Regions from separate parts of the Halomonas profundus genome, predicted to be linked through region 3. Evidence: predicted binding sites of a transcription regulator. Region 3 holds the regulator's gene; each other region holds the start of a gene.
The links. The regulator sigma-54, encoded in region 3, starts transcription at its own class of promoters, with help from an activator protein. The targets are predictions, from matches to a motif close to TGGCACNNNNNTTGCTNT.
Positions count from the first base shown of each region.

Region 1 (4,183 bases), 570 kb from region 3:
CTATTTGGCTCGCCGGGAGAGGCATTTTTTGACGCCTACTGGAACGGCGACGCCCCGACCAGTTGGCCGAGGCGTGAAGCTCTGTTTCAGCTTTACCCACTGTTGAATCATCTGGTGCTGTTCGGTGCCGGCTATCGTTCTGCGGTTGAACGCTGCGTGGCGAGGCTTGAGTCCTTCGCCTGACTTACCAGGACCTATGTGTTACCAGGATTTAGGTTTTACCAAGATTTATAGGGCAAAAACTTACCATTCAAAGTTAATAGTACCCGGTCGCCTTTGGGGTCTTCGATTTTGTCGACCTCCATGGTGAAATCGATGGCGCTCATAATGCCGTCGCCAAATTTCTCCTGCACCACGTCTTTTAGGGTCTCACCGTACACACCGACGACTTCATAGAGGCGGTAGATAAATGGATCCTGGGGGATCGCTTCATCCCAGGCTTTAGTGGGAAAGGCCACTAAAGCCTCTGCCGCATCGCGCTCCACGCCAAGGGTGTCACACAGCTTAGCGGCAACCTCTTGACTGGCGCTGTTCATGCCGTAGCAGGCGGAAGCCACCCATACCGGCGACATGCCGACCGCTTTGCCAATATCTTCCCAGCTCATTTTTTTACGCGCTTTGGCGGCGAGCAGGGTGTGACGCATTTCGAGTTTATCCATTAGGGTTTCTCCTATAAAGGGGGCTTTGGCCTATTAGGCTGTGATCAAGACAGCACCTTTTTGGGCTGAGTACGCACGTGGGTGGTATAGAGAACCAAGCCAACCAGGGTTAGGCCGCCTACCAGATTACCCAGTACCGTGGGGATTTCGTTCCACATAATGTATTGATACAGCGTGAAGTCAGCGCCCAGCATGAGGCCAATCGGGAACAGAAACATGTTGACCACTGAGTGCTCAAAACCAAGGTAGAAGAAGACAATAATCGGCATCCACATGGCCATGATTTTGCCGGAAACCGTTGTGGAGATGGCCGCGCCCACCACGCCCATAGAGACCATCCAGTTGCAGAACATACCTCTCAGAAAGAGCACAATCCAACCGGCAAGCCCCGCCTCCTGATAACCCACTGTGCGGCTTTCACCAACGGCCATCATCGTTTGGCCGACAGCGTTGATCTCCTCTGTGCCGCCCATGGTGAAATTCAGGTAGCCGAAGGTGGCGATAAATAGGGCGCCCCCAAGGTTGCCAAGCCCTACCAGAGCCCAGCACTTCAGCATGCGCGGCAGTGTCACTCCGGGTCTTTTGTCGAGCCATGCAATTGGCACCAGCATAAAAACCCCGGTGAGCAGGTCATAGCCCATCAGGTAGAGCATCACAAAGCCCACGGGGAAGAGCAGTGCCCCAATCAAAAAGTGGCCGGTTTGCGTCGCGATGGTGATGGCAAAAATAACCGCCAACGCCAGGGTCGCTCCCGCCATAAAGGCGCGGATAAGCGTATCCCGGGTGCCCATATAGACTTTTGACTCACCCTGATCCACCAACTTGGTGACAAATTCACTGGGCATTAGATAAGACATAAATATGTCTCCTGTGTCATTTCGGTTAATTAACGCCTAACCCAAGAGTTTTAGTGTTTCCTGATAGGAGCAATAAATAGGAGCAATAAAACCGATGGCTGCGCCGTCCTGGTGCAAAAGAGATTAAGCGTGTGGCGCTATCGCACTATCCACCCATCCAGTGCTATTTGTGTGCCAACTCGCGCATATGATTTCTAATATTTTGTTTTGAATGGATTAATTTATTTTTTAGAGGATGTTTTTGGAGCGTTTAAGGTGTTACGAAATATCGTAAATTACGATATTTCGTTGTTTTAGTGACGAAATGTCGTAACTGGCGCGGTAATTGAATGGTGATGGAGCAACTCATTTGAGACCGACACTAATGGATGAGCCTGAACGTCATCATGTTTTTGCTTTGATGGGTGGCTTTTCGCCTCTGGCGATGATGTTGGTCGATCCGTTTGCCGACCAACTGCTCGCTGCGAATCATGCCGCTTGCGCGATGCTCAATATTGATGAAGCAATGCCTTTGGAGGCACCGTTTAGCCATCGGTTGGGTGCTTCGCTGCCACTGTGGGTGAGCTTCACCGATGAAGCGCTAACACACAAAGCGGCCTGGTCGGATGATCTGGTGATGTTAGATATGCTGCGCCAGCCGTATCGAGTTGAGGTTTATGCTCAGCGTATCGACGACTCTGCACAGCTGTTACTGACGCTGATAGACCGCAATAAAGCTGAGCAGCGGCGAGCAAAAGCGGAATTAGGCCGCCAGCACCGCCAGGGTGAAGTGGGTTGGCAGCGGGTCGAGCAGGTATTCGAGCGGATTGAAAAGCAGAACCAACTAATTCTTGGCGCAGCGGGCGAGGGGATTTACGGGCTGGATGCCGAAGGCAAAACAACCTTCGTTAATCCTGCCGCCGAGCGAATTCTGGGCTGGAGTACCGAGGATATGGTGGGCCACGACGCTCACCTGATGTTCCACCACACCCACGTCGATGGCAGCCACTTCCCGGTGCAGCAGTGCCCTATTCACGCCTCGTTTAGCGACGGCCAGGTGCATCACGTCGATAACGAGGTGTTCTGGCACAAAAATGGTGAGGCGATTCCCGTTGAGTACACGAGTACACCGATTTTTGAAATGGGGCGTTTGGTCGGCGCGGTGGTGCTGTTTCGTGATATTCGTGAGCGCAAGCGCGCTGAGCAGCAGTTGCGTGATGCCCTTGCTGAGGTGGAGTCACTCAAGCAGCGCCTCGAACTGGAAAATGAGTACCTCCAGGAAGAGATAAAAGCGGAGCTAAACCATCGCGATATTGTCGGCAATAGTCCGGCAGTGGCCAAGCTGATTCAGCAGATTGAGCTGGTTGCGCCCACCAGCGCCAACGTGTTGATTAGCGGCGAGTCGGGCACCGGTAAAGAGCTGATTGCCCGCGCCATCCATGCGGGGAGTACACGCAGTGATCGACCGCTGATCCGCGTGAACTGTGCGGCTATTCCCCGCGATCTGTTTGAGAGCGAGTTTTTTGGCCATGTAAAAGGGGCCTTTACCGGCGCGGTGCAGGATCGCCCAGGGCGTTTTGAGCTTGCCCACGGCGGCACGTTATTTTTGGATGAAGTCGGTGAAATCCCCCTGGAGCTGCAGAGTAAGCTGTTGCGGGTGCTACAGGATCAGCAGTTTGAGCGCGTAGGCGATAACCGTACCCGCGAAGTGGATGTGCGGGTGATTGCCGCCACCAATCGCGAACTGCGCGACATGATCGATGCGGGCCACTTTCGCGAAGACCTCTATTTTCGACTCAATGTGTTTCCTATTGACTCGGTACCGCTGCGCAAGCGGATTGAGGATGTGCCGCTATTGGCGCGGCACTTTTTACAGCGTGCCTGCCTGAAATTTAATAAGCCGGGAGTGCGCATTCCCCCCGCCCAGTTGGAGATTCTGCAGCGCTACCCATGGCCAGGCAACATTCGTGAACTGGAAAACATCATCGAGCGCCAAGTCATCGTGACCCAGGATCGACGCTTAATGTTTGATGACCTGCTGTCGGGAGAGCCGTCGCGCTCGATGGGCCGTGCTCAACCAATGCCGACGTTGCTCCACACCAGCGGAGAGCAAAGTAAAGCAACGCTGCTGACTGAGCAGGCGCTGAGCCAACGTCGGCGGGCGAGCACGATTGCCGCTCTGGAACAGGCGAGAGGTAAAATTTCTGGGGCCGGGGGGGCGGCAGAACTGCTTGGTATTAAACCCACTACGCTGACCTCGCGGCTAACTAAATGGGGTATCGATGCGCGGGGATTTCGTAAAAGAGCGCCGCATTAATCGCCAAACCACCATGCTTTGGACTAAGGTAAGTTGGATGCGACTTGACAACAGGCTGCACACATATTTATAGATTGTTCAAGGCTAGCATACATACATGAATGTAACTATAATGCTCATCTTTCTGAATGTCTTAACGTGCGAGTGGCTTAATTTTCTGCAGGACAAGCAGGCTGAGAGACTAAGCGCGTTTACCATCTGACGCTGATACCTAGAGGCAATCCCATGCGACTGGCACACTGGGCAGTCAATGCCCCTTTACGACCCCTACTGTTAGCGGTATTCACCGCTTCTTTTGTATTGCCTGCTCAAGCTGCTGATCTCATCACGATTACCCGTGATGCGTTAGACAACAACGCTGAGCTTGCTTC
Region 1 is NZ_CP086344.1:1,369,556-1,373,738, forward strand. It holds gene LMS44_RS06255 (fructosamine kinase family protein) at 1-183, shown strand, start outside; gene cynS (cyanase) at 219-659, opposite strand; gene LMS44_RS06265 (formate/nitrite transporter family protein) at 704-1,516, opposite strand; gene LMS44_RS06270 (sigma-54 interaction domain-containing protein) at 1,881-3,812, shown strand; gene LMS44_RS06275 (TolC family outer membrane protein) at 4,038-4,183, shown strand, end outside.
Region 1: LMS44_RS06265 (formate/nitrite transporter family protein) is a predicted target of sigma-54. The motif match lies at 1,676-1,693, and genes of this name have one in related genera.

Region 2 (4,183 bases), 370 kb from region 3:
GGTCAGCAGTGCGCGAAAGCCACGCCCAAATTCACCGCCACTGTAGGCGTGCAGTGCTTCACTGTCTGACTCGCTGATGTGTAAATCGCGATTGCGAACGCGCTCGCGTTGTAAAATGCTGGTAGCTTCATGGCGGGCCAGCACATCCCAGTGGTGAGCTGCCTGCATACGTTGCTGTTCGGTATAGGGGTAGGTAGTGGCGATCGGCGCTTGAGATGTATTGGCATAAAAGCAGCCGCTAAGCATTAAGCTTGCCAGCCCCAAACTAACAGGACGTATGAAATAGGGTAATGGAAATAATCGGGGACGGGTGCGCACCTGCTGGTTCCTTTTTCGCTACAAAACGGCTTTTGATAGACTATGTGCTTTGCTTAGTTTGCCATGCCTAATTCGACGTATCTAATTCATCATACCTAGCAAGATCGGCCACGAGGTTAAAAACTTGAATGAGCGATAATGCCAATGCTTGAAGATCACCGCGGCGGTCCGCGCCATGATTCGCTGATGTCGGCCTATCATGAAAGTGATAGCGGTAGCGGTTGGATGATCAGTTATCTCGATATCATGACCTTGTTGGTGGCTCTGTTCGTGGTCATTATCGCCGCTGCAGGGCCGGTTATTCCTCAATTGAACCAGAAGGATAGTGTGAGCGAGGACGCGGGCACATCCTCGCCTACTTTGGGAGTCCCCCTGCCTGAAGCATTGGCCCAGGTAAGCCATGAGCGTGAGAGTGTCGCCCGGTGGAGCAGTGCAGGATTGAACCCCATGGCGATTAGTGCGGCACTTGGCGTGGCAGGGCTGCCCAAGCTGGCCGATCTTCCTCGACGAGTCAGCTTCGGTGTTCCACCGCTTTTGGCAGCACCATTGCCGCCTGCTGAGCCGGTTATTTCCTTACCAAAACTACTGATGCCCGCGGGCAGCGATGATTTTACATCGCCCTTAGCTGACTACATGGTGGTGTTAACCGACCACCCCCCGGCAAATGTACAAGTGGTGAGCGATGAGTCAGTAGCGGGGGCGACTGCGCTAAATCAGGCGCTTTCGGAACGCGTTGAAGAGTCTACCTATTTGCCCGACCTGGAGGGTGTTGAAGTATCGCGGGTGGCTGAGGGGATTAGCCTGCGTGTACAGGATCAACTGCTGTTTCCCTCTGCCACGGCTGAGCTAACCAACGATGGGTCGTCACTAGTGAGCAGTTTGCTCGAGACTATTCAGCGCTACGATGGCGAAGTGTGGGTGGAGGGCCATTCGGATAGCCAGACCATTAGCACCGAGGAGTTCTCATCTAACTGGGCGCTGTCGAGTGCTCGTGCCATTGCCATTGTGGAAGCGCTGGAAGCGGCGGGCGTGGATGCTGAACGCCTTCGCGCAGTCGGCTTGGCAGCAACAAAACCGCTAGAGAGCAACGCCACCGCGGAAGGGCGTGCACGTAATCGGCGGGTTGAGGTGGTGATTCATGTGGAGTAAGGGGCAGTTAATAGAGGAGTAAATAGCTGCTCAGCTATAAGGAAAATGTCATTGCGAGAAGCGCAGCGACGCGGCAATCTGATTTGTCAGTGATAGCTAACCCCGAGATTGCTTCTCTATGTTTGCAATGACGGCAACATGATCGCCACGCTTCGCTCGCGATGACATAAGAGGGGCAATGACATAGAAAAAAGCCCGCCGGGGGAGGCGGGCATTAAAGGGCTTGGCTCACTGCAGTCCACTGGCATCAGGTGAGGGGTGTACAGGATTGTCAGTGGGTACAATATCAGTATAGCTATTTATTAAGCGTTGCCAAGTGCGGTAAAGCTTTTTTTACTTTTTATCATCTTAGTTATCGCTAATGCTTATTCTGAAAGGGGCTGTACAAAGCGCACCGATCTGCTTCATGCACTTTTGTGGTGCGTTTTAACTGCCTCTTTTTGGTGCTTGCAAGTACTCTGATTTATTTATCCCGTCAAATGCCACGTAACCCTCTGTTGAATAGACACTTCTCTGTTCTGGCTTATTAATTGCTATGCTTTACGTAGCAATTAATAGCTGGTCATAGTAGTTAATAGCTGGCCATAGCTATTTAGGCGTTCTAGACACGACGTCTTAACGAAGCGTTAAGGCCGAAGAGAGGTAGTGCTATGCCTGAACCCGCTCGTCTTTCAGCGTCAACCCCTTCGGTTGATCCGGCTCTGCAGCCGCGGCTTGTCTTGACCGATTTAGATGGCTCACTGCTCGACCATCACAGTTATGACTTCAGCCCTGCTGCTCCCTGGCTTGCCCGCTTAAAGCAAATGGGGGTGCCGGTGGTTCCGGTGACCAGTAAAACCCATGCCGAACTGATACCGCTGCGCGAAGCGCTGGGCCTCACGGCAACCCCATTTATTGCTGAAAATGGTGCGGTTATTGGTCTCCCCCCTGGCTGGTGTCATGCACGCTTAGACCGTCCAGGCAGTGGCCGTGATGGTGTTGTTATCAAACATCCTGGTGTGGATATTGGCTTTATACGTGCCCGATTAAAGGTGTGGCGTGAACGCTTGGATATTCGCTTTACCCGCATGGGAGAGATGAGCGTAGCTGAGGTGATGGAGCTTACCGAGCTCGACGCAGTTCGCGCCCGGGATGCTCGGCAGCGGGAAGGTAGCGAACCGTTGTTGTGGGAAGACTCGGCCGCGGCCCTTGAGACGTTTCGCGCCGCTTTAGAGGGGGATGGCTTACAGCTTACTCAAGGTGGACGCTTTTGGCATGTAATGGGGCGCTCCGCCGATAAGGGCAATGCCGTCGAGTGGCTGGTTAAACGCTTCACGGCATTAAGAGGGCGAATGCCTCTTTCATTGGGTTTGGGAGATGGGCCAAACGATATCACCATGCTCGAAGCAGTGGATCAAGCGGTCGTGATACGAGGTTGTCACGACTTAGCCGTAGAACCCCGCAATGCTTCGCTCTATCGCACGTATGCCACAGGGCCAACCGGCTGGGCTGAGGGAGTGGCCTACTGGTGGGGGCGAGATGACCGCCGTTTAGCGACGGCGGAAAAGGGCGATGCCGCTGTCCTCTGAGTACAGTTCTTTGACCCCAGTTCTATGAATCCAGGGAGGTAAGTGAATGAGTGACTTTCATCAAAACGGAATTATTACCGACTTTCACAACCTTACCCGGCGCTCGGTGGAGGCGCTTGAACAAGAGCTGTGCCAGTTTGCTCGACGACGTCCAATGGGGCTGATTCTACCGTCGCTGTTTTCGGAGCTGGAAGGGCCAGCGCTGTCGGCGATCGTCGATGAGCTGGTTAAAGTCCCTTATCTCAACGAGATTGTCATTGGTCTGGATAGAGCCGATCGCGAGCAATTTTTATATGCTCGGGAGTTTTTCTCACGCCTGCCGCAACACACGCGCATCTTATGGAACGATGGCCCACGGCTGCGCGCCCTGGATGCGGAGCTGGAAGAGCACGGTTTAGGCGCTTTAGAGCCTGGGAAAGGGCGCAATGTATGGTATTGCGCAGGCTATATGCTGTCGTCAGGGCGCTCGACGGTGGTAGGGCTTCACGACTGCGATATTTTGACCTATGAGCGTGGGCTGCTTGCGCGCTTGATGTATCCGGTGGCGCACCCCAATTTCAATTACAGCTTCTGCAAAGGTTATTACCCCCGTATTGCCGAGGGTAAACTGAATGGGCGCGTCTCACGGCTGTTAGTCACACCGCTGCTGCGGGCGCTTAAAACTGTCTGTGGGCCGATGCCCTACCTTGATTACCTGGATAGCTTTCGCTACCCACTGTCAGGTGAGTTTGCGATGCGCAGCGAAGTGCTTGAGGGGATTCGTATGCCTGCGGATTGGGGGCTGGAAATTGGCGTTTTGTCGGAGTTACAACGCAACTACTCCCTGCGCCAGCTCTGCCAGGTAGATATTGCCGATGCCTACGACCACAAGCATCAGCCGGTTAGCGAAGATGATCCTGATAGCGGCTTAAACCGCATGAGCCTGGATATTTCAAAAGCGCTCTATCGCAAACTAGCCACCCAGGGGGTTACCTTTAGCAGCGAAGACTTCCGCACGCTTAAAGCTACCTACTACCGCTTTGCGCTGGATTTGATCGAAGCCTACGACCACGATGCGACGATGAACGGCCTAAGCCTTGATCGCCACAGCGAAGAGCAGGCCGTGGAGCTGTTTGCCAGTAACCTGCTCGAAGCGGGCAATCTTTTTA
Region 2 is NZ_CP086344.1:1,568,066-1,572,248, forward strand. It holds gene LMS44_RS07075 (hypothetical protein) at 1-246, opposite strand, end outside; gene LMS44_RS07080 (OmpA family protein) at 457-1,467, shown strand; gene LMS44_RS07085 (HAD-IIB family hydrolase) at 2,118-3,035, shown strand; gene LMS44_RS07090 (glycosyltransferase family protein) at 3,082-4,183, shown strand, end outside.
Region 2: LMS44_RS07085 (HAD-IIB family hydrolase) is a predicted target of sigma-54. The motif match lies at 1,987-2,004, and genes of this name have one in related genera.

Region 3 (4,183 bases):
ATTACCCTATTCGGGGATAACGGCAGTGTCATGCAGTCGCTAAAAACACCGCGCCTTATCCATACCCCGCAGCGCAGCGAAACCTGGACGGAAGAGCCCGAGGCAGTACTGTATGACAGCGAAAACCGTCAGTGGCTGGCCAGCGCCGCTGTAGGCACGCTCAACACCGCTACCCAAGCCCTGCTGCTGTCAGGTTCGGCTCGGCTGTTTGCACCAGATGAAGGCTGGCAGCTAGATACCGAGCTACTGCACTATGATGGCCTCGAGCAGCATGCATGGAGTGACACACCGGTATTGATGCAGCAACCGCCACAGCAAATGAGCGCTTCACATATGGACGTTTGGCTTAACACCAGCCAGGTTCGCTTAACGGATAATGTGCGCGGCACGCACCCCCCGGCCACACAACGCTAATAGGAACCGCCATGAAAGCCATGATTTCCCCAGCCCTGCTCTACACTGCACTGTTCGGTTTAGCGATACCTTTATCAGTGTTAGCCCAAACCAACTCATCTTCCCAACAAGCCCCAGTGGAAGTGGAAGCCGACCGTTTAGATCTTGATCAGCGGGCAGGCACAGCTGTTTATACTGGGGATGTGGACATTCGCCAAGGCGAAATGCAGCTGCGCGGCGAGCGGGTAGAGATCGAACGCAACGACGCGGGCGAACTCTCGACAGCCACCGCTACCGGTGAGCGCGCCTACTTGCGCCATCAAGGCGAAGGGCAAGAAGGCCCCACGGAAGGCTGGGCGCGGCGGATTATTTATCACGTCGCCGAGCGTCGCGTAGAGCTGATCGACCAAGCCGAACTGACCCAGCAAGAGGACACCTTTAGTGGCGGTCGCCTTGAGTATTTTATTGACCGAGAAGTGATTCAAGCGCGCTCTGACGTTGATGGCAGCGAGCCCCAGCGCATACGCATGACCCTTCAGCCTGAACAATAGGGAGCCTAGCTGTGGCCACTGCTGACACTGCGCCGATCAAAACCCTTTATGCCCACCACCTGGCTAAAAGCTACAAACGCCGCCGAGTGGTCAAAGACATCAATCTAGAGATATCCCAAGGCAGTGTCGTTGGCCTTTTGGGCCCCAACGGCGCGGGCAAAACCACCTCATTTTATATGATTGTTGGGCTGGTCAAATCCGACGCTGGCAAGGTGGGTATCGACGATGTGGATTTAACGCGCGCCCCCATGCACGAGCGCGCAGCCGCGGGGATTGGCTATCTACCTCAAGAGGCGTCTATTTTCCGCAAACTCTCGGTTGCCGAGAATATTATGGCGATACTCGAGACCCGCAAAGAGCTTAACCGCAGCGATCGCGAACAGCGCCTGGAAGCGCTACTCGAAGACTTCCATATCACCCATATTCGCGACAACCTGGGCATGAGCCTTTCGGGCGGCGAGCGCAGGCGTGTAGAAATAGCCCGCTCGCTAGCCACAGAGCCCGCTTTTATTCTGCTCGATGAGCCTTTTGCGGGCGTTGACCCCATCTCGGTAGGTGAGATTAAAACCATCATTCGTGCACTGAAACAGCGCCATATCGGCGTGCTGATCACCGATCACAACGTGCGTGAAACACTAGACATTTGCGATATCGCCTATATCGTCGGCGATGGGCAAATCATCGCCAGTGGCTCGCCCGCCTCGATTCTCACCAACCAAAAAGTAAGGGATGTGTATTTGGGCGCCGATTTTCGCCTGTAATGTTTTTGCCTTAATCGCCCCTAAATAGCGCTTTAAAACAACTTTACGACCAATGGCATGCTTATTGCACTTGCGCCAAGCACTCACTCGCACTAGGGTGGAGCATTCTGATTAACGAGTGGTTCTCAGATGGTCATGAAAGCTTCTCTCCAACTGCGTATCGGCACACAGCTGACCATGACGCCCCAGTTGCAGCAGGCCATTGCGCTGCTGCAACTCTCTACGCTGGATCTTCGTCAAGAAATTCAGCAGGCCCTCGATGCCAATCCCATGCTGGAGCAGGAAGATGAATTTAGTGAACAGGCTGTCAGCGAGCCTAAGGAAGAAGAGTGGTCAGAGAGCATCCCTACTGAGCTCTCGGTAGATAGCGACTGGTCAGATACCTATCAAGATATGGGAAGCCAGGGGGGCAGCAGCAGCGAAGGCCCCGACTTTGAGCGCCAGGCAGCCGGGCAGAGCCTTCATGGCCACCTGCTGTGGCAACTCGCCATGACCGATTTTAGCGCTCGCGAGCAGCTTGTCGCGGAAAGTTTAATCGACGCGCTAGACGCCAACGGCTACCTGACCCAGCCGCTCAACGACATCCGTGAAGGGCTTCGTGCCCAGGGCATTGACGGGCTAAGCCAACGCGAAGTGGAAACCATTCTACTCAAGCTCCAGCAGTTTGAGCCGACCGGCATATTTGCCCGTGACTTGCGTGAATGCTTGATGCTGCAGCTCGCCGCTCTCCCCGATAATACGCCACTGCTGGTTCCCGCCCGCCGCTTGGTGCGGCAGTTTCTCGAAGCGCTTGGCAAAGACGATATGCGTCTGCTGAAACGCCGTCTAGGGCTCGACGACGAACAGCTGGCCGATGTCATCCTGCTTATTCGCAGCCTAGACCCACGCCCAGGCAGCGCCTACGGCGACACCGATGACAGCTATGTCACCCCCGATCTAGTCGTCCGCCACGATAATGAAGGCTGGCATTTAGAGCTCAACCCCGAGGCCCTGCCACGGCTGCGCATTCAGCCCGACTACGCCAGCTTGATTAAGCGTGCGGATAAAAGCGATGACAACCAGTTTCTCAAAGAGCACTTGCAGGAAGCGCGCTGGTTGATCAAGAGCCTCTCTAGCCGAAACGATACGCTGCTGCGTGTTGGTCGCGAAATCATTACCCGCCAGATTGGCTTTTTAGAGCACGGCGAAGAAGCCATGAAACCACTGATACTGGCCGACATTGCCGAAGCCGTGGAGATGCACGAGTCGACTATTTCACGGGTAACGACGCAAAAATATATCCATACACCCCGTGGTGTGTTTGAACTCAAATACTTTTTCTCAAGCCAGGTGAGCGGTCAAGATGGCGACAGCCACTCCAGCACCGCCATCCGTGCACGACTCAAGAAACTGATTCAAGAGGAGCCGCCCGGCAAGCCGCTTTCAGACAGCCGCTTAGTGACGCTATTAGGCGAAGGAGGGATTCAAGTGGCGCGTCGTACGGTGGCGAAATACCGTGAAGCCATGGGCATTCCCTCTTCCAGTGAACGGCGTCGTTTGCGCTAACTTCGTTAACGTTTCAGGGAAACTCTCGACAAGGGCTTTGCAACGCGGCAAAAAGGGTTACAATCGAAGTACAGTCCGATGGATAAGGAGCACGTCAATGCAAGTAAATATCACTGGTCATCACGTAGAACTGACTGACGCCTTGCGTGACTATGTCAACGAGAAGCTTGAGCGTGTAGAGCGCCATTACGACAATATAACTACGGTGCAAGTCACCTTATCAGTGGAGAAAGAGCGCCAGCAGGCCGCCTGTACGCTGCACGCCGCAGGTGCTGACTTACATGCGGAAGCCCTAGACAGTGATATGTACGCCGCTATCGACGCACTAGCGGACAAAATCGACCGTCAACTCGTTAAACACAAGGAAAAAGCACAAGCTCGCGCCCAAGGCGCCGGTGTGCGTTAATTCAATGACGTTGGAAACCATACTCCCCCCGGAACGCGTTCTGTTCGACGTCCCCGGGGGCAGCAAAAAAAGGGTGCTGGAGTTTTACAGCACCTTTATCGCCCAAAATATCCCCAGCCTGGACAGCCAAGAAGTGTTTAGCCGTTTAATCGGCCGCGAGCGCTTAGGTAGTACGGGTATTGGTAACGGCGTGGCTATTCCTCATGCGCGTAGCCCCCACTGCAACGCCCCTATCGCTGGATTTTTGAAACTGGCTGAAGCGATCGATTTTGACGCTATCGACGGCGACCCGGTAGATCTGGTGTTTGTCCTGTTGGTACCCGAAGAGGCAGATGACACGCATCTCTCACTACTGGGTCAGGTAGCGACCATCATGAATGATGCGGACACGCGCCAGCAACTGCGTAAAGCAGCCAGCCAGCGCGAACTGCTTGAGCTGATTACCGCCAAAATTCGCGAGCAATCAGCGGCCTAAGGGTCTGAAACCCTGTTCAGGGCAGATCACAGCAGGTTATCCGCTCACCACC
Region 3 is NZ_CP086344.1:1,938,072-1,942,254, reverse strand. It holds gene lptC (LPS export ABC transporter periplasmic protein LptC) at 1-414, shown strand, start outside; gene lptA (lipopolysaccharide transport periplasmic protein LptA) at 426-944, shown strand; gene lptB (LPS export ABC transporter ATP-binding protein) at 956-1,705, shown strand; gene LMS44_RS08600 (RNA polymerase factor sigma-54) at 1,835-3,250, shown strand; gene hpf (ribosome hibernation-promoting factor, HPF/YfiA family) at 3,348-3,656, shown strand; gene LMS44_RS08590 (PTS sugar transporter subunit IIA) at 3,661-4,131, shown strand.